Regions from separate parts of the Flammeovirga sp. AWQ4_249 genome, predicted to be linked through region 1. Evidence: riboswitches for the same ligand, from Rfam matches in the RefSeq annotation. Region 1 holds a riboswitch; each other region holds the start of a gene.

Region 1 (7,817 bases):
TATTTTGGTCCATAAAAAGTACCATAAGGAAGACCTGCTTTGATGACTTGAGAGAACTGACCTACTTGACCACGACCACCAACAGCACCTGTTAAGATTTCATCATAGTCACCAATATTTTGTACTTCATTTTCATTATATGCTGCAACGATTCCTGTTTCCCAAGTGAAGTTATTCTTTTGTATGTTCACTGTATTTAAAGAAATTTCTATACCTTGATTTCTTAGCTCACCTACATTTTGAAGATAAACATCAACAGGAGCTGGCTGAGGAGCTTGTAATTCTAAGAGTAAATTGTCTGTATTTTTTTGATAAAAATCTAAAGTACCATAAACGATTCCATTGAATAACTCATAATCAAAACCAAAATTAATTTGAGTAGTTTCTTCCCATTGTAAATCTGGATTCGCATAGTTGTTATAAGTTACTCCAGATCCAATACCTACTGCACTATATCCTTTATCACCTGATAGTGTTGGAAGTGAGCGGTAATTGCCAATTTCTTGAGATCCAGTAACACCCCATCCAGCTCTCATTTTTAGATTGCTAACCACTGAACTGTTTTTTAAGAAATCTTCTTCAGATAATCTCCAAGCTGCAGAAAACGAAGGGAAAACACCCCATTTGTTATTTGCACCAAAGCGAGAAGATCCATCTGCACGAACAGTAGCAGTGACTACATACTTATCTTTAAAACTTACGTTTGCTCGACCAATCCATGAGATTAACTTACTTGATTCTTTATAAGAACCTACTAGAACAGTACCATTTGCGGCATTTAAGTTATGTTCTGCTGTTTCATCAATATCAAAACCTGTCGCATTTGCTGAATTAAATTCACGACCAAATTCTTGATATGTGTAACCTGCTAAAGCATTTAATTTTAAATCACCAAAGTCTTTTGTGTAGTTTAATGTTCCTTCTAGTAAAGTGTTGTGTAAGAAATTATTACGAACATCTGCAGAGCCATTTCCGGTACCTACCCATTCAATTGTTCCCGGTAAATAAGCATTTCTTTTTGCTGAAGTAATATCTCCGCCTAAGTTTAATTTACCCGTTAGTCCAGGAAGTAACTCAGCTTCGATAAAAGCATTACCTAATAAGCGTTGTGTATTTGTGAAATCACGAACACTATTTGCCATAATGTAAGGATTCTTTTCTAGCTGATTTGAAGAAGAGAAATCTGTCGGTAAAAGAGGAGACATACGTAACATATTATTAATTACTCCGCCATCTAATGCGCCACCAACACCATAAGGTAAGTTATTATTTTTAGTGAATGCACCCATCATATTAGCACCAATAGTCACTTTCTCACTTAATTTTTGTGTGATATTCATACGTCCACCAATTCTTTCCATTCCAGAATTGATCATAATACCTTCTTGGTTTAAGTAATTTATGGAGAACCTATATTGTGTATTTGCTGTGCCACCAGATACCCCAACATTATGATTTTGAGTAATAGCAGATCTAGTCATTACATCCTGCCAATCTGTATTCGCTTCTAAATCCATTGGGTTAGAACCTTCAGCAGCAGTAGCAGATCTATACTCTGAAGCAGAAAGCATATCTACTTTTTTAGCAATTTGAGAAACACCGAAGTAAGCATCATAATCTACTTTTGCTTTCCCTTCTTTTCCTTTCTTTGTTGTAATGATAATGACACCATTGGCGCCTCTAGCACCATAAATAGCGGTTGCTGAAGCATCTTTTAAAACATCAAAAGACGCAATGTCATTAGGGTTGATACTTGCTAAAGGGTTTTTGGCAGCTGAAGCTGAATAGACACCTGCTGTACCTGGATCAGATGCAGTATTGTCAATAGGGAAACCATCAATTACATAAAGCGGTTCGTTTGATGCAGTTAGAGAAGTACCACCACGAACTCTAATGTTCACACCAGCACCTGGTTCACCTGATGAAGGAGTCATCTGAACACCTGCAATTTTACCTTGAATTAATTGGTCAGGAGAGGCCATCACTCCTTGGTTGAAATCATCAGCTTTGATTGAGGCCATTGCACCAGTGACATCTTTCTTTTCCATTTGACCATAACCAACAACCACAACCTCTTCAAGTTGTTCGGCATCCACTTTTAGTTGAATAGTGAAGTTGGATTGATTGCCAATGGTAACTTCTTGGTCAAAATAACCAATGTAAGTGATAGAAAGAGTGTTTGCATTTTCCGGAACATCCAACTTGAATTGTCCTTCAAAATTTGTTGTTGTCCCTAAAGTTGTTCCTTTTACGATTACGTTGACACCTGGAAGAGGTACATTGTTTTCGTCATTAATAATACCTGAGATAGTTCTATTTTGTGCAAATGCACTAAAATTTAGAAATAGAAGTACAGATACAAAACTGAATAGTTGTAATCTTTTTTTCATTTGTTAAAAGCGGTTTTTTACAGGCAATGAAGAGAGTGTAAGTAACATAATTGTTCCCTACGATTTTTTCATTTTCATTTCATTGCTTTCATTCCAAAGTAATAGATACAGTAAGCTGCTTTAGTAATTTAAATTAGTGTAGATCTCGAGATTTGAGCTATTGTTCTTCTACAATACTCGGAGTAAATCTTTGCTTTTGCAAATGTTAGATGATCATCAAATTAGCCTTTTTGATGCCTTAAATTGAAATATTTTAAGTGATAAATGAAAGTGAATTTATTTTTAACAAACTCTTCTTTTCAACCGGTTGCTATATGTTCATAACGAATTAAAATACACGATAGAAACCTGTTGCGCAATCTGTTTCGGTAATATTGTAAATTGTCTAAAATACGCTTTAAAAGTTGTACATTTCCTGTGTAGGTAAAATTTTAAAAAAAGTAAAAAAAGTCATGTTTTTTTATTGATAACCCTTATTTTATGTCATTTTCCTATTCAAATTTCTAAAAAACTGACTATCTTGCGGCGTGCTTATCAAGAATGACAGAGAGAACGGGCTCGTAGATGTCATGGCAACCGTTGTTCCCAGCGAAAGGTGCCAATTCCCGCTTCGGAGGTGTCCGAGAAAGATGAGCTAAATGCATTTGATCCAAATGCTTATCTCTAAAAATTTATTAAGCACGTTTTAGTCTTATCAATGGATGAGACATGTGAAACGTAACTTTCGAAAATACTTATGTCAAAAAAGCTCAACGAGTTAGCCAAAGAGCGTGTGTTGATTTTAGATGGTGCTATGGGTACCATGATTCAAAGACACAAATTAGGAGAAGAGGATTATAGAGGAGATCGATATAAAAACCACCCGTGTGATGTAAAAGGAAATAATGATATGTTGTCGATAACTCAGCCACATATTATTAGAGATATCCATAAACAATATTTCGAGGCAGGGTCAGATATCGTAGAAACAAACACTTTCAGTGGAACTACGATTGCCATGGCGGATTATCAAATGGAAGCTGATGTTTATGAATTGAACTATGCTTCTGCGAAATTAGCTAAAGAAGCTGCAGATGAATTTACCGCAAAAGAACCTCATAAACCACGTTTTGTTGCAGGTGCTGTTGGACCAACGAACCGTACGGCTTCTATCTCTCCAGATGTAAATGATCCAGGTTATAGAGCAGTAACTTTTGATGACTTAGTAGAAGCTTATTATTTACAAGTTCAAGGTTTAGCTGAAGGTGGGGCAGATACCATTTTAATTGAAACAGTTTTTGATACCTTAAACTGTAAAGCGGCTCTATTTGCTGCTGATAAGTATTTCACAGATGTTGAAGAAGGAAATGTAACTTCTGCAGTTCCTGCGGGAAGAGAGGATGAATTTCCTAATTTATATAAAGGAGAACGTTTACCATTGATGGTATCAGGTACAATTACCGATGCATCAGGTAGAACACTTTCAGGACAAGTAGTAGAAGCATTCTGGAACTCAATCCGTCATGCTGATTTGTTCAGTGTTGGTTTGAACTGTGCTTTAGGTGCCGATTTACTTCGTCCTTATATTCAAGAATTATCTCGTGTAGCAGACGTAAACGTTTCTGCTTATCCAAATGCGGGTCTACCAAACGAATTTGGTGAGTACGACCAAACATCAGAAGAGATGAGTAAAATCTTGGAATCTTTTGATGGATTAGTGAATATCATTGGTGGATGTTGTGGTACCACACCTGATCATATTTCAGGAATTGCCAAAACATTTAGCGAAGCAAAAGTTAGAGAAATTCCTACTCAAGAGCCTTTCCAAAGGTTAAGTGGATTGGAACCTGTAACTATTAAGCCTGATAGCATTTTTGTCAACGTTGGTGAAAGAGCTAACGTAACGGGTTCAGCTAAATTCCGTCGTTTAATTGAGAACGGAGAATTTGAAGAAGCTATTGAAGTGGTAAGACATCAGGTAGAAGGTGGAGCACAAGTGATTGACGTCAACATGGACGAAGGAATGTTAGACTCTAAAGAGTGCATGACACGTTTCTTGAACCTAATTGCTTCTGAGCCTGATATCGCTAAGCTTCCAATCATGGTCGATTCTTCGAAATGGGAAATCATTGAAGCTGGCTTAAAAACATTACAAGGTAAAGGTATTGTGAACTCTATTTCTTTAAAAGAGGGAGAGGAAGACTTTATCAAAAAAGCGACATTAATTAAAAAATATGGTGCTGCAACTGTTGTAATGGCATTTGATGAGGAAGGACAAGCTGATAACTTCGAGAGAAGAAAAGAAATCTGTGCTCGTTCATATGATATCTTGGTAAATAAAGTAGGTTTCCCTCCACAAGACATCATCTTTGACCCGAATATCTTGGCGGTTGCTACAGGTATCGAAGAGCACAACAATTATGCTGTTGATTTCTTCAAGGGTACAAAGTGGATCAAAGATAACCTTCCTCATGCTTTAGTAAGTGGAGGTGTATCTAATATCTCCTTCTCTTTCAGAGGTAATAATGCTGTTAGAGAAGCAATGCACTCTGTGTTCTTGTATCATGCGGGTAAAGCAGGTATGGATATGGGTATTGTCAACCCAGGTATGCTGGAAGTGTATGAGGAGATTCCTAAAGACTTATTAGAATACGTTGAAGATGTTCTTTTAAATAGAAGAGAAGATGCTACTGAGCGTTTAGTAGATTTTGCTGAAACTGTAAAATCAAAAGGCAAGAAAAAAGAGGTAGATCTTTCTTGGAGAGAGAAATCTGTAGAAGAAAGACTTTCTCACGCTTTGGTAAAAGGTTTAGTAGAATTTGTTGAGCAAGATGTTGAAGAAGCTCGTCAAAAATTTGACAGACCTATTGAAGTGATTGAAGGTCCTTTAATGGATGGCATGAACGTAGTAGGTGATTTATTTGGTGAAGGTAAAATGTTCCTTCCTCAAGTAGTGAAATCTGCACGTGTAATGAAGAAAGCGGTAGCTATTCTGATTCCATACATTGAAGAAGAGAAAGCAAAGAACCCTGAATTAGCAGGTTCATCTTCAGCAGGTAAAATTTTAATGGCGACTGTAAAAGGTGATGTACACGATATCGGAAAAAACATCGTAAGTGTAGTATTAGCTTGTAATAACTTTGAGATCATTGATCTTGGGGTAATGGTGCCATTAGATAAAATCATTAGAACTGCTGTTGAAGAAAAAGTAGATGTAATTGGTCTTTCAGGGTTGATTACACCTTCATTAGATGAAATGGTTTATGTTGCAGAGGAATTAGAACGTCAAGGTCTTGATATTCCTGTTTTGATCGGAGGTGCAACGACTTCTAGAATCCATACGGCAGTAAAAATTGACCCTAAATATTCTGGTTCTGTAGTGCATGTATTAGATGCATCGAAATCAGTTCCGATCGCTTCAGCTTATACTTCTGATAATATTGAATACCGCGCAGGTGTGATTCAAGAATTCAAAGAAGAATATGCAAAACTAAGAGAATCGCATGCTAAGCGTCAGAGTGCAAAGAAATTATTGCCGATTGAAGAAGCGAGAAAAAACAAAGTTCAAATTGATTGGGAAACTACTCCGATAACAAAACCATCATTCTTAGGTGTGAAAACATTTAATGATTATGATTTAGGAGAGATTGCAAAATATTTAGATTGGACACCATTCTTCCAAACTTGGGAATTAGCAGGTCGTTTCCCTGCAATTCTTAAAGATGAGGTAGTAGGAGTGCAAGCAACAGAGTTATACAATGATGCAAAAGCAATGTTGGATAAACTGATTGCTGAAAAATCATTAACTGCCAATGCTGTAGTAGGATTCTTCCCTGCAAACAGTGTCAATGATGATGATATTGCATTGTATGCTTATCAAGATGAAGATGTAGAATTACCAGATGCTGAACATCATCATTCTACTTTCTACAGAGAAAATAGAGATATTCAAACAGGTTTATTATGTCATTTACGTCAACAAAATAAGAAAGCTGCAGGTAAACCAAATTTCTGTTTGAGTGATTTTGTAGCACCAAAAGAATCTGGTAGAAGAGATTATATTGGAGGTTTTGCAGTAACTGCTGGTCTAGGGTTAGAGAAGTTAGTTGAGAAATTTGAAGCTGATCATGATGATTACAACAGTATCATGGTAAAAGCTTTAGCAGACCGTTTGGCAGAGGCATTTACAGAATTAATGCACGAGAAAGTAAGAAAGGAAATTTGGGGGTATGCAAAAGATGAAATTCACTCTAATGAGGATTTAATCGACGAAAAGTACCAAGGTATTCGTCCTGCTCCAGGTTATCCAGCTTGTCCTGATCATACAGAAAAGGACAAACTTTTTGCGATGCTAGATGTAACCAAAAATATTGGGGTTTCTTTAACTGAAAGTTATGCTATGACACCTGCGGCTTCTGTAAGTGGATGGTACTTCGGCAATGAAAATTCAAGATATTTTGGTTTAGGAAAAATCAATAAAGATCAAGTTCAAGATTATGCAAAACGTGTTGAACGTGACGAAAAAGAAATGGAACGTTGGTTAGGTAGTGTATTGAGTTACTAATTTTTGAGTTTAGCAATAAAAAAGAATTAAGAACGAAATTAATCTTCGCCTTGATGATAATGAAAAGGTCACCAATTTTAAAGAGGTGACCTTTTTATTTATTTGAAATCTGTTACATAATAATCTTCTTTATTAACTTCTAATAATTTAAGAATCTATCACTTTTTCTAAATGATTTTTTTATTATTTTGCCTATACATTGCACTTAGTGCTATACAATTTTATGTACTACAAAACCCATCAAATACATATGAGCAAAATTGTTACCTTAGAAAATGCAGTATTGCAAGTACAGATTTCTAAACATGGCGCTGAATTACATTCTATTTTTCATAAACAACATCAACACGAATACCTATGGCAGGGAGATAAGGAAGTGTGGGGAAGGCATGCTCCCGTTTTATTTCCTATCGTTGGGCAAGTAGAAGATGGTTTTTATGATGTAGAAGAAGTAAAATATAAACTCCCTCAGCATGGATTTGCTCGTGATATGGAGCATAAATTAATTACTCAAGATGAATTAACGTGTATTTTTGAACTTCGTTTTGATCATGAAACGATGGAGAAATATCCTTTTAAATTTGTCTTTAGAACAATCTATGAGATAAAAGAAGGTAAATTATCAATCACCTATCAAGTAGATAATTTAGATACTGAGGATATCTATTTTTCAGTAGGAGCTCACCCTGGTTTTAATACTGATTTTATCAAAAATTCATCATTTGAAGATTATACAATTGAGTTTTCTGAAAAAGAAGAATTCCAAAGATTATTATTGGATAATGGATTGAGAAGTGGGGCTATCCAAGAAAATGCATTAGGTGGAGAGCAAAAGTTAGATTTATTATATGATAACTTTAAAGACGATGCTATTATTTTTGATC
Region 2 (7,817 bases), on a different contig from region 1:
ATTAAGGTCTTTAGTATATAAAAAATATGCTGAAGACCTTTTTTTCATATTGTAACAAACACAATTATTACAGATGTAAGGTTTCATTCTTTTTATAAGAAAAACATCAATTAATATCAAAAAAAGCTCAATTTAGACATTATAAGTTTAATAATAAAAGTGATTTAGGAACACTAATTCATATTTTTATAACTAAACTTTCCCATTAATACCTAAAACTATTACATAAGATCCTTTAGCAAAAAGGATTAAAATCAACTCAAATATTCTTTTTTATGTTTAGACAGTATCAACCAAATCTTGTGAATTACTGTGCATACTCCATTAAACAATCATATTCAAAATTTAGTAACCTCAATTGAGAACCATCTCATTATTAATGAAATGGGGTTAATTGAAATATTGCAAAAAAGCCTAGATAAGATTGTTTCTTTCTCGCAGTGTAAATATGGTTTTATTGGAATTGTTGATCAACAAGATGGAGTTCTGAACTATAAGTACTTAGTGGAGAAAAAACCTTCAAATGGTTTTAATCCTTTTGATAAGGCATTATTAAAAAATCCTTTAGAAGTCAATGTTTCAAAAGCATATCAATACCTTAAAGACATTCCCTATATCAAAAAACCAATTTTTTCTTTTGATAAAGATAGAGCTGAAAAAAATCTCCCATGGTATTCCAATATATTAATCCCAATTCACAAAGATGATCATCTTATTGCTGTTTTAGGATTGAATGATCGTAAAAAAGGATTCGGTCAACAATTTTCCCTTAGAATGAAACCTGTGGTAGATACTTTTGGGAAAGTAATTAGAAAATTATCGAAAAATACAGATATAAATAATATACAAAACAATTCTATTTTTGAGACTCCTGTGAATAAGCATATGTATGATATGTTGATTACAATTGACCATCTGTGGAATATCAAAAAGAGAAATTACATTTGGGATAGTAAAATTGGTGTTTCGAAAGAACATATTATGGATTATGTCTTCGATCAAGATTACAATGTATTAGAAGATCTACTTATACTTTCTCAGAAAACAAAAACGTCTCAAAAAGGAAGTATTCGTATCAAAAAGAAAAAGAAAGTCATGATTTTAGCAATCAAAGTGCATTATAATTCCTCTACGAATACCTATGATGTTTTTGCAAAAGATATTACAGTTTCTTCGAACCAAAACATTCAAGATAAAAAGAACATAGACCGCAAGAAAATATTAGATTTCTGCTTTAAAAATCCTGTAATCAACAGTTTCTTTTAAAAAAGGAAAGAGCCATTGAAATAAATTCAGTAGCTCTTTATCATTACAACTTTTCTTCAATTTTAGCTAGCAAATGATGGCCATATAATTTTGGAAGGGAATGATCTTGAGGATTTCGAATACCTAATAATTTTTCAGCTTGTAGCATTGTCAGGTTTCTATACTTTACTTCTAATGAGTTAGTTGCAAAACGATTTTTTAATACATCGTAGCATTCTTCTAATGATAATTCAAAAGGAGATTTTGTAAGCATTTTTATAATGTTTTAAGTACTGAACATTATAAACATCAAAATTTTGGAAGGGGATTCTATTTTTTTGTCATGAATCAGACCACATCTATTGTACCACCGTGGCTTTACTGCTCGGTTGGTATCTATCATAAGATAGCTTTCTTGATGTTTAAATTAACTACTGCAAGTCTACTAGAACATTAAAATAAAATCAAGATTTTTTTTATTTATTAACATGAAATGAATTTGTTGTGGTATATTGAAATATCACAATTTAGTTGTAAATTAATGTCAAACCTAGATGACATGCAATCAAAATATATCTACTTTTTTTCTATACTCTCAATTTTGTTCGGAAGTTGTTGTGAAGAAAACCAACCGATACAGAATTCACCTTATAATCTAGAAATTCCAGAACACTTTGGGAAGCAATTTGTATTACCTGATGACAATCCTTTGACTGAAAAAGGAGTTGAATTGGGGCGTATGCTATTTTATGACAAACAACTTTCTAGAGATTTTTCAACCTCATGTGGATCATGTCATCAGCAAAAATTAGCTTTTACTGACGGGAAAGCTAAAGCGGAAGGTATTCATGGAAGAGTGGGTGAATTTAGTAGTATGTCAACTGTTAATCTCATGTGGACAGGAAAATTCTTTTGGGATGGTAGAGCAGCAAGCTTAGAAAGTCAAGCATTAGACCCTATTCAAAATGTATTGGAAATGGACATGACTCTTGAAGAGGTAGCAGAAAGACTAAGTAATGATCCTAAATATCCTGCTTTATTTGAACTCGCATTTGGAACACCTGAAATAACTCCAGAAAATATAAGTAAGGCCATCGCCCAGTTTGAAAGAACATTAATCTCCGCTAATTCTAAATATGATCGATTAATTTTAGGTACCTATACTCCTACAGAAGAAGAAAAATTGGGAATGGATTTATTCTTAACCCATCCTATTGCTGGTGAAATCAGAGGTGGAAATTGTGGTGATTGTCATTTAGGTGTGCTAACCTCTGGTGATCCTATAGCTTTTAGAGGATTTCATAATAATGGACTAGATACAGATGCTAATCTAAAAGAAGGTATCAAAGGAGTTACTCAAAATGAATTTGACAAAGGCAAATTTAAAGCTCCAACACTTAGAAATATCGCTCTTACCGCTCCATATATGCATGATGGCAGGTTTAATACGCTAGAAGAAGTTTTGGAACATTATGACGAACATATTCAAGAAAGTCGAACATTAGATCCTTTGATTACGGAAGCTAGTAATGAACCTATTTTCCCTGGTGATCCAGTAAAATTACATTTAACTCAAAAAGAAAAAAATGCTATTCTTGCCTTTCTTCATATGCTAACCGATGAGGAATTTGTGAACAATCCAGTACACTCAGACCCTTTTGAAGAGTTGGGAGATCAATAAATAATACTTTAATTTAGGACTCTAAGCTCCAACAAATTAATAATGAGTCAAAACAATAAAGCCTTAACAGGAAATATCTTTTCAATATTTTTTTCATTTTCAATACCTACTGTACTTGGCATGTTAGCAATAACATCTGCGGGTATAATTGATGGAATGTTTGTTGGTAAATTTGTTGGAACTGATGCTTTGGCAGCTGTATCGTTATGTGCTCCTATTTATTCTTTATTATTTGGTGTTCCTATCTTATTTTCTACAGGAGGGGAAGTTTTTTGTGGAAAGTTTATTGGTGAAGGAAATATAAAAAAAGCCAGAGCAACTTTTACTTCCATTTTATTAATCATAGGTATTTTTAGTCTCGTTATTACAATTTTCGGACTATTATTCACAGAAAAAATTGCTTTAATATTAGGAGCTGATGAAAAAATAAAAGCAATAGTAATTGATTATTTGACTGTAATTATTGCACTTACACCGGTGATGTCATGTTATGCCCTTACTTATTTTATTCGAGTTGACGGGAGGCCAAATTTAAGTTTCACATCACTTCTTTTAGTTGCGATTGCTAATATCATATTGGATTATATCTTCATTGTACATTTTCAACTTGGTGTGCAAGGTGCAGCATTAGGCACTTCTATTTCTTATTTTATTTTACCATTGTTACTACTTCCTCATTTTTTCTCCAAAAAAGGAAATCTTTCTTTTTATTTTAATAAAATTGATTGGAACATTATCAAAGGAATTACCTATAATGGTTCTTCAGAATTTCTAAGTGAATTATCAGGAGGTATATTATTTTTTGTGATCAATATTCAAATGATTAAATATTATGGTACTGATGGAGTTGCTGCTTTCGCCATAGTTGGATACTTAATTTATCTGATGATTATGTTTACCTATGGCATGTCTGATGCTTTAAAGTCTATTGTAAGTTTGAATTACGGTGCTAAATTGATGCATCGAGTGATACAGTTCTTTAAGTTATCATTGAAAAGTTCATTTGTTATTGGAGGGATTACAGCATTAATCACCTATTTGTTTATTGATGGTTTTTCTAATCTATTTTTAGATGTTGAAAGTTTACAAGCAAAAGAATTAACAGTTTCATTTACGATTCAAATCTTGCCCGTTCTATTCATTCTAGGCCTCAATATTCTATCTTCTTCTTTTTTCACCGCATTACATCATCCCAAGCCTTCATTAATTATATCTTTATTAAGAACTTTATTTTTACCTGTTGGTTTAATATTTATACTCACGTATTTCTACCAAGGCCATGGTATTATTCCATCAATTGTAGCAGCAGAAAGCATCACATTAATCGTTGTTATTGGTCTTTACTTACACTACTACAAAAGTAAAGAGTGGATAGATGAAGGAAAGAAAGCTTTTGAATAAGCTGAATGGAGAAATATTTTAGGACATTCCATTAATATTCCATTATGTATTATCAATTACTTTAAATTTTCATCAAATTTGGAATAATCAGAAAAACAGATCATTCTAAATATGAGTTTACTAAAAGACCTTCAAAAAAGAAGTAACAATACTTGTGAGCTTTGCGGAGCTCAAGAAAATTTATCCCCATTCTTAGTCGAACCAAAATCCTCTGAAGATGCCAATGACCACGCCTATTTATGTGGTAGCTGTCAAGAACAAATTCAGGATAAAGAAAAGATGGATGCAAACCACTGGAGATGTCTAAATGATAGTATGTGGAATGAAAATCCTGCAATTCAGGTGCTAGCCTGGCGAATGCTAACTCGTCTTAGAAGTGAAGGATGGCCTCAAGATCTATTAGACATGTTATATTTGGATGAAGATACTTTACAATGGGCTGAAGCTACAGGAGAAGGTATCAGCGACGAAGATAAAGTCATCCATAAAGACAGTAATGGTGCAATTCTAGAAAATGGTGATAGTGTTGTTTTAGTAAAAGACTTAAATGTAAAAGGTGCAAACTTCACAGCCAAAAGAGGAACAGCAGTCCGAAATATCTCATTAGTACATGATAATCCTGAACATATTGAAGGAAAAGTAAACGGTCAACAGATTGTTATTCTCACTAAATATGTCAAAAAATAAATAATAAAAGGAGTGCCATTCAAGTACTCCTTTTTTTATATCCTATCAAGATTAATATTCTTTATTATTATAATAAAAACATCAATTATTCGTAAAACAGACACTTTATTTTACATTATTATATAATCTGCATTCGTATTAAAAACCCTTCACTAAAAGTATGTTATTGAGTCATTAACCTTATTGTTTCACATCCTTTTACTTCCTTAATTTGAAATAATCAGAAACATCTATCACGCAATATTACTGTATTTTTAATAAAATGACTTATACAAATAACCAAATAGAAGGATTACAAAATGTACTTTCTAAAGAGTACGATAAAAAGTTATTTCTATCATTTAATGATATCATTTCATATTATTCAAAAGGTTTTAGTTCACAATCCAAAAAAGAAATCGCTCAAAGTATATTATTAATTTATAATATTGATTATAGAGAACATTCTTTATTTATCGAAAACCTATCTTTCTATAAAAAAAAGACGATTATACAACTTCTTCAAGATTTTAATATCATAGATGATACAATTGAAAATCGATGGAAAGAATTTTTGGAAGTTGTTGAAATGGAAACATTAATCTATAGATCTAACATAAAAAATTAGTCTAGCGTAACCTTTTCTTCTTTTTTACTGTCATTCATTTCATTAATATCTCTGTATTGTTGAAATGGAATTTTTAGAAGGTTAACTATCTGACTATTTTCTTCAGATTCCATATGTGTATCAATTCCATAAACTAAAGTACTATTATCTACCTCTTGATAAGTACCAAAAACATGATCCCAAATAGAAAAAATATTCCCATAATTTGTATCAGTTAGGGGCTGTTGATAATGATGATGAACATGATGCATGTTTGGTGTTACAATAACCCAACTTAAAATCTTATCTAATCTCTTCGGTAAAACGATGTTTGCGTGATTAAACTGAGATAAGATTACCGATAGAGATTGATATAAGAAAATCATCCAAATTGGTACACCCACTAAAAACACCCCTAATGTCGTTGCTGTTAGACGTAAAAAACTTTCGCCAGGATGATGTCTATTTGCTGTCGTAGTATCCACATGTGTATCCGTATGATGGATCAAATGAAAAAGCCAGAACCATTTTACTTTGTGATTGAAATAATGGATACTATAAGCACCTACTAAATCTAATAAAGCTAACCCTGTAAAAAGTACTATTGGTAATGGATAACTTTTCATCCACTGCATATACCCAAAATCATTAGCGACAACCCATTCTGATGTTTTTACCATTACAAATGCAAGTGACAAATTAACAACAGCTGTAGTTATCGTAAAAAAGATATTCGTCAAAGCATGTTTCCAACGATTATGTTTTTCAAAACGAAATAAAGGTTGAAATCCTTCAATGATTAGAAAAAACATAATACCTCCTACAAGAAGTAACGTTCGATGGAGAGAAGGCATGGTAGAAAAGTAATCTATTATATTTTGCATTGAATTGGATTTAATCAAAAAGTTTATGTTAAAAAATGAACGGAAATTTGAGCTGTATTTTTAAATCATAGTTTTCAATTTTCTATTTTCATTTCAGTTTCTTTAAAAATAACAATAGATTATTTGAATTTTACAAAACAACTGATAAGTACCATAATATTCTTGGAATAGTACAACGATTTGTGATGGATTTGAAGAGAGAATGACTAGGTTTTAGCCAAAATGTGAACTACTTCATGTATTATTAAAACTTATTCACAACCTTTTTTGAATGTTGCCGTTCATTAAACCACATCACAACAACGATTAACAGATATTAGAAACCACTAATCTAATTAACAATTTGTTGTAAAATACCCCCATTATTTTCAGGTCTTTAAAAATATTTATGTCGTTTTCGACATCAATGGTGACTCATTTCTATGCCCAATTTTTTACTATTACTTTATTGCACTAACACTTTACTGCAAAGGCAATGAACGAGGTTTAAAATCCTTTTTCATTGCCACATTCGCCCACTAAAACCCAAAAGATATTCGAAATACATAATAATATACTCTATTTTATACTACTTGATAATACTTTAATTGTTGATTTAGATACTTATTAGATTGAATTGGATAAGTATTTAGGGGATGCCCCCACAAAGAAAACACAGTATAATTTTAAAGCTCGCCATTATATGGTGGGCTTTATTTATTTTAGAAGTCTCTCTTGTTCAAGTGTTAGTAACCTTTTTATAAAGAAAGGTTGTGACTTCCAATAACCATCTGTAATTGGTGTAATGGCTACACCTGTACTTGTACCACAATGAATCATTTTCACTTCTTTACCTTCAATTTTATACACCATTCCAATATGGAAAATTGATTTATAATCATCAGCATTATCTGTTCCGAAACAAACAACATCACCTTCTTGTACTTCATAAAGATCCACTGTTTTCCCTAGCATTGCTATTCTCTTTGTATTGTGAGGAAATTCAACACCAAATTGCTGATATACATAAAGTACATAACCAGAACAATCAAAGCCTTGATAAGGGTTAATAGCTGAAAATTTGTAAGGAACGCCTATATAATCATCTGCTTTCTTAGCAATTAAATAAGGTGGAATATTAATATTTTCTGCCTTAAAATAAGTTTCATAATTCCCTTCTTGAAATGAAAATGCAAAAGGCGAAAAGGAATTAATTTCTTCTTTCTCATTGACGGTTTCAGCTATTTCAGAATCGATTGTAAAACCCAGTTGTGCTATAGCTCGCAATTCATCATTAAATGTATTATCTGACAAATTATAAGTTGTTTTTGCTAATTGATTTAGATATAAAGTC
Region 3 (7,817 bases), on a different contig from region 1:
AATATTTTAGCTTAGTAGCATTGTTTACAATTAATGCTGACTTAGCCATATATTTAAGATTTTGTTCAATGTATTTGAACTTTTGATCAATCTGCTCAGCTTTTAAAGTACTGATCACATCAAAAGTTTGAGAATATCTTCTTTCTACAGAATTTTCTGTCTGGAAATAGGATAGGGAACTAATAGTCACTACGGTAATGGTTACAACGAGTAACATTATTATAGTGATTTTAGTACGTATCTTTAAGTCTTGAAAAAACATATATATAAATTCCTATAGTATTCTAGAATGTTTTAAACTTCAGTAAACCAAATAGTTACTTTGTCGAGTATTTCTCGGTCTTCTGGAGAGAAATCTTTAAATGAGGCAAGTTCAACAACGCCAAGTAAATTAGATTCAGCGTCTAAAATTGGTGCAATCATTAATGATTTTGGAGCAGAGTCACCAAGTCCAGAAACTACTTTGATATAGTTTTCTGGGATAGTATTTGAAATGATTGAAGATTGTGTTGAGGCAACTTGACCAGGTAAACCTTCTCCATATTCAAAGGCTAAGGTTTGAGACTCTGGTAAATAAAATGAATATCCTTTAGAATAAGATATCATGTTTTTACCATCCATTATAGTTGTCTTATAATAAATACCTGTTGAAACTTGAAATTCTCTACAAATAGAGTTTAGTAAAGTTTGTTCTTTGTCTTCACCTTCTTTAGTATTTAAAATAGATGCTTGAATATTTTTCTTAATTAATTGTCCCCTTTCTCTAAAAGTATCTTTTGCTTCTTCTTCTTTATTTTGAGCTTCTTTAGCATAATATTTAGGCACATAAATGATGTGATCTTCAGGATCTTTCATCAATTCCGAAATTAGTCTGAATAAAAGGAATATAAGAATTGCAAAAGTAAAGCCTACAGTATAAAATGTAGAACTACTTAAATCCATTATTTGTACATAAGTCTTATCGTCACGTCTTTCAAGAGCATTTAAAATTACTTCTGGTAGATTATATATTCTCGAAGTAGAGAAAAAAGAAAGAAATATAAATAAGATACCTAAAATAATATTAAATACCTGTGTGTTCTTAATCGAGAAATAAATGACAAGAATAATGGACGTTAAATCCAAGAAACCAAAAGTCAGTAAATAGTTTTCTCTATTATAAGGGCCGTCACCTAGAAATAACTTTTTAGTAGTACCAGGTAATTGATTTTCTACAATTAGAATTGCGGAGAAAATGAGTACACAAACTAAAGCTGCTATTATTGCAGGCTTTTTATATACAGTGTGAATTGATTTCTCTCTTATATTTGTTCTTTTTTGTGTTGCTTTCAAAATACTTATTAGTTTGCTTGAACAAGATGAACTAATCTTCTTTAGTAACGTTTATTTTTGGTAAGCCTTGTATAAATCTAATAGAAAATTTATAATTTTTTCAGATTCTAAGCAAAAATCAATTTCTGTTACATTTTTTGCAGATAAAGGCATTGTATTCATAGTACATTCATCGGGGTCTTGTATAATTGTTAAACCACCTTTTTCTTTTATCGCTTTCATTCCTAAAGCACCATCTTTGTTTGCTCCAGAAAATAAAATTCCAATAGCTTTTTCTTTAAAAACATAAGCTGCAGTTTTAAAAGTTAGATCAATTGCAGGTCTCGAGTTATTTATCAAGCCTTCTGTTGATAAAGAAATAGTATTTCCTAATTCTATACATAAATGATAATTAGCAGGAGCTAAGTAAACCATTCCAGCTCTAATTGCTTCCTTATCTAATGGTTCGATAATAGATTTTGAGCTTTTAATAGATAGTGCTTCTATAAATCCATGTCTCACATGTTTTAATCTATGTAAACAAAGAAATATTGGAATAGGGAAATCCTTTGGAAGATCTGCAAGTAATTTAGTGATTGGTTTGAAACTACCCGCTGAACCACCAATGACAATTCCTTTATATTTTTTATGTAAAAGAGATGTGTCCATTTAGTGTAACTTCGGGATTAATCTTTGATCTTCTTATATACTTTTTCTTCGTTATTAACGACAACGAATTTATTTGCTATGTCACACCATATTAATGACTCTTTTGAACCAATGGCAAGATTTCCATATTTAAAAAGACTTCCATGTAGTTTTTTTAGTACCTCATTTTGTAATGTTTGATTAAAATAGATCATTACATTTCTACAAAGGATTAAATCGAATTTAGAGAAGGGATTACCTTTTACAAGATCTTGAACTCTAAAAGAAACTCTATCGATAAATGAAGGTTTGATATAAAAGAATCCACCTTCTTCTACGAAATAGTTAAAGAAATCATTCTTTCCTCCATAGCGTTCATAATTTTGTTTATTTAGCTCCATATTCTTTGAAGAAAAAGAAGCTTTTTTTGCTTTGTTGATAATTGCATGATCGATATCTGTTGCAATTATTGTAGCATTTTCCAAACAGTTTAATTCATGAAGTAAAATACACATAGAGATGACTTCTTCACCAGAAGAACAGCCAGCATGCCATATGCTTATTTTCCTATGTTCTTTAATTACATCAGGTATTATCTCATCTCGAAGGGAAGTCCAGAAAGTTGGATCGCGAAACATCTCTGTTACATTCACAGTGATTTCTGTGACAAATTCCTGGAAAAAAGTAGGTTCTGATTTTAACTTTTTAATTAAAGCTTCAACAGAATTAAATTTATATAATTCAATAACACGTCTTACTCTTCTTGTGAAAGAAGACATAGCGTAATTTTTGAAATCATAGTCAAAATTATCGTCAATAAATTGGGTTAATCTTCTTAGTTCGGCTATTTCAAGATCTCTTTGCATACTTAGCTAAAAAAAATAATAAGAATATGGTTTTTCTAAATTAAAAAAATATCTGTTAAAGACAGGAGAAATAGATATGAAAAAATCCTTTCCTCAAACATTAATGTAAAGAGAAAAGGATTCTATTCATTGAAAGAATGAAATTATTTTCTAGTGTTTACAAGTTGAGGACACTCAGAGTGTTGATCCATAATTTCATACTTTTTTCTTTCTTTTTTGAAGTAGCTCGCACTTGCACTACCTTGAGGGGCACAAGAAAATACTAATGCACCTAAAGTGAATAGGGCAATTGATGATAGAATTCTTTTATTAATATTTTTCATTGTAGCTTAAGCCTAATGTTGATACTCGTTTGAAGTCATTAATGACCATTTGCAAAGACAAGTTACAAAATGTATGCCTAATTTCTTAAACAATTTTCTTTTTCTTTTTTTGTTTGAAAAATGAACGTATTGCTCCAGCAATTTTATTCGTTTCTACAAGAAAACCATCGTGTCCATATAATGAGGTTATCTCTTCGTATGTTACGTTAGGGATGTGTTGTGTAATAAAGCGTTGTTCGGAAACTGGAAAAAGAACATCAGATGTAATCCCAATCACTTGAGTGTATGCTTTTATACTAGATAGTGCCTTTTCAATTGATTCTCTATTTCTTCCAAGATTATGAGAATCCATTGTTTTTGATAAAGTCCAATAGGAGTAAGCATTAAACCTTTTTAATAACTTTTCTCCTTGATATTTTTGATACGAAGAAGCTTTAAAATCAGTGGTTTCTGTACTGCTTGATTCACTTTGAGTTTTCTCGTATGTACTATAATTTCGATAAGAAAGCATAGCAATTGAACGTGCAGCAATAAGGCCTCTGCTTCCTGCATTGACATCTTTTTCTCCCCAAGTTGGATCAGCTTGTATTGCTAATCTTTGTGACTCATTAAATGCAATGCCCCAAGGTGAGTGCTTTGCATTTGTTGCACAAATAATAAGATTTTCCATTAAGTCTGGCTGAGATACAGCCCATTCTAGAGCTTGTTGACCTCCTAATGAACCGCCAATTAGAGTATTAATCTTATTTATTTTTAAATGTTTCCTTAACAAGTCAAGAGATGCAACAATATCTCTTATTGTGACCTGTGGAAATGAGTCGAAATAAGGTTCATTAGTTGTAGGATTGATGGATAATGGACCTGTTGAACCATAGCAAGAACCAATAACATTTACACAAATAATAAAATGTTCTTCAGCGTTAAAAATTGCTTCATGGCCAAATAAGCCACTCCACCAATCTGAGACTTCAGCATTTCCAGTTAATGCATGACAAACCCATATGATATTGGATTTATCTTCATTAATTTTTCCTAACGTTTGATACGAAAGGTCTAATTTGTTCAATGTTCCTCCAAGTTCTAAATTGAAGGTATTATTATATGTATATAAATGCTCTTGCATTACCTATTTCTTTACTTTTTAAATAAATAAGAATGTACAGAGTACGCTAGACCTTTTTGTTAGCTTAACTTTTAGGATATTATTGACCAGAATGTAATGATATGACTTTCAGACGTCCAATACTTGGTTTATATGCCCTAATAATTAGGCTAGGATGTAGCACCTTTTCTCGTAGATGGTTGCTAGAGGGTCTTTGAGCCTAGTCTCTTACCTCTTCTTTATAAACACTTACGTCTTACTAGATGTAAATGGTATGTGATTTCAAAGTAACTCTAGAATTTACAAAAAAACAAACCCTCATGTCATTAATTATAAGAAATGAGGATTTTTGATGTTTATTTTGAAAATTTTATAATTCTACAATAATTCCAATAGATGGTTGAACTATACCATTGGAAGTTGCGATGTACTTTGGAACATACTTAGATGGGTCATTTGGATCAACCATTGGAGTTCCATCAGGATTTAATTCTGTAGTAAGAATTGGTTGACCTTCTACTGAATATCCATATAAATTTTGAATATCGAAATAGAAATTAATACTCCATTTGTCGAAGTAGTAGTATTTATCAACTCTTAAATCTAGTTGATGTGATGGTCCAAGACGTTCAGTGTTTACTTGAGAGTAATCTTTTATACCTCTTCTTTCTGCATCCCAAACCTCTCTGTCCATAGAAGCATCAACATCATAAGGAGTGTAAGGAGTTCCGCCAGCATAAAGCCATCTTGCTCCAATTTCCCAATTCTTACCAAGCTTCTTTCCACCAGTTAAACTAATGATATTTCTACTGTCCCAAGAAGATGGCGCATATTCATCAGGGTTAGCATTTGTAAATTCAGAATTTACATAGGTATACGAGAATATTCCATAAAAACCATTATAGAATTTTTGTTGCGCCATAAATTCAATACCTCTTGATCTACCCTTAGACGTACTTGTTACTTCTTCACTACCAATTACACCAAAATCGGCACCTAGGTTAGCTAAAGAAATTTGGTTGTTTACTGAGTATGGGTACTGATCGTAAACTTTCTCGAAACCTTCTAAAGTGAATTTTAGGTTTTTCTCTGGAATTTTATATTCAAAACCACCAACCAATTGTTTATTACGAATGTAGGTTAAGTCATTTTCTTTGTTGACAAAATCTTCACCTTCCTTATAACCTAAAGTAGTGTAAGCTGGTAATTGATAATATATACCTGTATTAAAGTTTATGCTCCAACGTGGTGTGAATTGATAAGATGCAGAGAATCTTGGAGAAAATTGATCTGCTAAGTTTTTCATGCTTTCTGAATAATCATTTGCATCAACTCTTGCTCCTAAAGAAAGTGTCAATTTATCTTGAATTAACTTTTTACTTACTGTAGCGAAACCTCCCCACTTATTTAAATTTAAATCCGATCTAAAATTAATAGTCTCTAATTGTCCGGTTGAGTAATCATACAATGTTTGGTCTGTTCTATTATTATACATTGCATATTCATAGTTTACTCCATAACTAAATGTCCATCCTGCATTTGTAAATGTAACGCCTTCTAATCTAAGCTTGTTTTCAGCTTCTTGTGATGTATAATCATATGTTTTTGGTTGAGAAGGATCGTTGTTAGGATATTTATATTGAGCATTATTCAACATGTTTCTAGAAGCTACAAATGTAAATGTTGAATTGTCTCTGAAATGCTCATATTTTGCTCCTATTGTATAATTCCATTGTGATTGCTCTGGAGTATTATTTAAGATATATACGTTTTCTTCATAATCTTCATCAGTTGGATCACCTGGAGAGTCAGCTAATTTAAATTGATCGATAGCACCAAGTCCAATGATTGAAATTTGGTTTCTTTGGTCTATTTTGTATTTATATTTTAATTGGAAATCATTATATGTTGGTAAAAAGGGTAGACCTAAAACACTGAATAATGCCTGTAAATAGGATTGTCTTGCCGATACGATTAGTGATGATTTTTCTGATACCGGTCCTTCAAATGTAATACCAATATCAGATGTGCCAATAATAACATTTGTAGTATGTTCATCAGTTCTACCGTCTTTTTGGGTAAATTCCATCACAGATGATAATGCATTTCCTCTACCAGCTGGAAATGCACCTGAGAAAAATTCAACATCTTTAATGAAATCAACATTTATCATACCTACAGGTCCACCAGAAGCACCTTGAGTAGCAAAGTGATTGATGTTAGGAATTTCTATACCGTCTAAATAAAATCTGTTTTCGTTTGGAGCTCCACCACGTATCAAAATATCATTTCTAAATGAAGCAGTTGATGCAACACCTGGTAAGGATTGTAAAACTCTTGAGATATCTCGATTTGCTCCTGGAGCTCTTTTAACTTCAGTTACCCCAATTCTTTGTACAGATACTGGTGATTCATCAGATTTATAAAAACCATTTGCAATTACTTCAACTTCATTCAATTCTTGAGTAGAAGGTGTTAATCTAAAATCAACAACTGCAGGTCTAGAATTTGAGACCTCTACTTCTCTTGAATCTGGTCCAAAACCAACATAATTAACAACAAGATTATATAAGCCTGGTTTAAGATTTTTGATTTCAAAAGATCCATCCTCCTTAGTAGTAGCTCCTGTAGATGTGCCTTGTATTACAACAGTTGCAAAAGGGACAGGTTCATTATTCGGTAATTCAGTTACAGTACCTTTTATTATACCTTTTTGTGCAAAAATGGATGATGATAATGTAAAAAATATAAAAAGCAAGTATAGGTTTTTCATGATATAATTTGTCTAAGTGTAAACCTTAAACTGTTTAGTCGATGAATTGTTTGATAATATTTTAGGATTTTTTCAATGCAAATGAACTTTAAAAAATAATCTAAAAAAAGTTTTTTAGATAGAAGTAATTAGAATCTATTTACAATTTGAAAAATATGTGTTTTTTTGCTTAGAAATAAAGTATTATCAAATCATAAGAAACATGAATATTGAAGATTTTAGAAATTTCTGTCTATCTAAAAAAGGAGTTACTGAAGAATTTCCTTTTGATGAAAGTACACTTGTGTTCAAGGTTGCGGGTAAGATGTTTGTATTGACAGATGTAGATGTTTTTGAAAGTTTTAATGTAAAGTGTGACCCTGAACTAGCTATTGAATTAAGAGAAAGGTTCAATGGAGTAAAAGAAGGGTATCATATGAATAAAAAACATTGGAATACTGTTACTGTTTTTAGTGATGTGCCAAATGATAAATTATATGAGTTTATCGATCATTCTTATGATTTAGTGTATAAAAAATTACCAAAAAAAATTAAAGAAGAACTTCAAGAAATGGAGTAAAAATGTTCAATAAACTAAAAAACATTACTTTTTTTTATGAAAATCATAATAAATAGCTAAAAAATATTCAAATGTCGTGATTATATAATACTTTTGAATAGCGATTGGAACAAAAGACAAATGAACATGGCTAATAAAAGATTTTTTGTAATTGATTTTGACAGTACTTTCACTAAAGTTGAAGCATTAGATGTGTTAAGTGATATACTTTATGAAGGGACTGACAAAAAAGAAG

The links. Region 1 has a riboswitch for S-adenosylmethionine ahead of metH (methionine synthase). Riboswitches for the same ligand answer to the same signal wherever they lie in the genome.
Region 2: it holds a riboswitch for S-adenosylmethionine, as region 1 does, so the genes downstream of both, ACXAHM_RS03685 (hypothetical protein) here and metH (methionine synthase) in region 1, are expected to answer to the same signal.
Region 3: it holds a riboswitch for S-adenosylmethionine, as region 1 does, so the genes downstream of both, ACXAHM_RS03880 (homoserine O-acetyltransferase family protein) here and metH (methionine synthase) in region 1, are expected to answer to the same signal.

The regions. Positions count from the first base shown of each region.
Region 1 is NZ_JBSWYJ010000004.1:40,971-48,787, reverse strand. Features, by position in the region: gene ACXAHM_RS05115 (SusC/RagA family TonB-linked outer membrane protein) at 1-2,390, opposite strand, end outside; SAM riboswitch class I at 2,919-3,026, shown strand; gene metH (methionine synthase) at 3,127-6,933, shown strand; gene ACXAHM_RS05105 (aldose 1-epimerase family protein) at 7,184-7,817, shown strand, end outside.
Region 2 is NZ_JBSWYJ010000003.1:20,115-27,931, forward strand. Features, by position in the region: gene ACXAHM_RS03680 (GAF domain-containing protein) at 385-1,266, shown strand; gene ACXAHM_RS03685 (hypothetical protein) at 1,310-1,519, opposite strand; SAM-I-IV-variant riboswitch at 1,570-1,672, opposite strand; gene ACXAHM_RS03690 (cytochrome-c peroxidase) at 1,805-2,926, shown strand; gene ACXAHM_RS03695 (MATE family efflux transporter) at 2,969-4,327, shown strand; gene ACXAHM_RS03700 (PhnA domain-containing protein) at 4,439-5,014, shown strand; gene ACXAHM_RS03705 (hypothetical protein) at 5,277-5,621, shown strand; gene ACXAHM_RS03710 (sterol desaturase family protein) at 5,618-6,484, opposite strand; gene ACXAHM_RS03715 (C40 family peptidase) at 7,181-7,817, opposite strand, start outside.
Region 3 is NZ_JBSWYJ010000003.1:62,817-70,633, reverse strand. Features, by position in the region: gene ACXAHM_RS03905 (PAS domain S-box protein) at 1-217, opposite strand, end outside; gene ACXAHM_RS03900 (GAF domain-containing protein) at 295-1,332, opposite strand; gene ACXAHM_RS03895 (chemotaxis protein CheB) at 1,384-1,980, opposite strand; gene ACXAHM_RS03890 (CheR family methyltransferase) at 1,998-2,825, opposite strand; gene ACXAHM_RS03885 (hypothetical protein) at 2,969-3,148, opposite strand; gene ACXAHM_RS03880 (homoserine O-acetyltransferase family protein) at 3,234-4,271, opposite strand; SAM riboswitch class I at 4,397-4,498, opposite strand; gene ACXAHM_RS03875 (TonB-dependent receptor) at 4,621-7,023, opposite strand; gene ACXAHM_RS03870 (MmcQ/YjbR family DNA-binding protein) at 7,226-7,582, shown strand; gene serA (phosphoglycerate dehydrogenase) at 7,709-7,817, shown strand, end outside.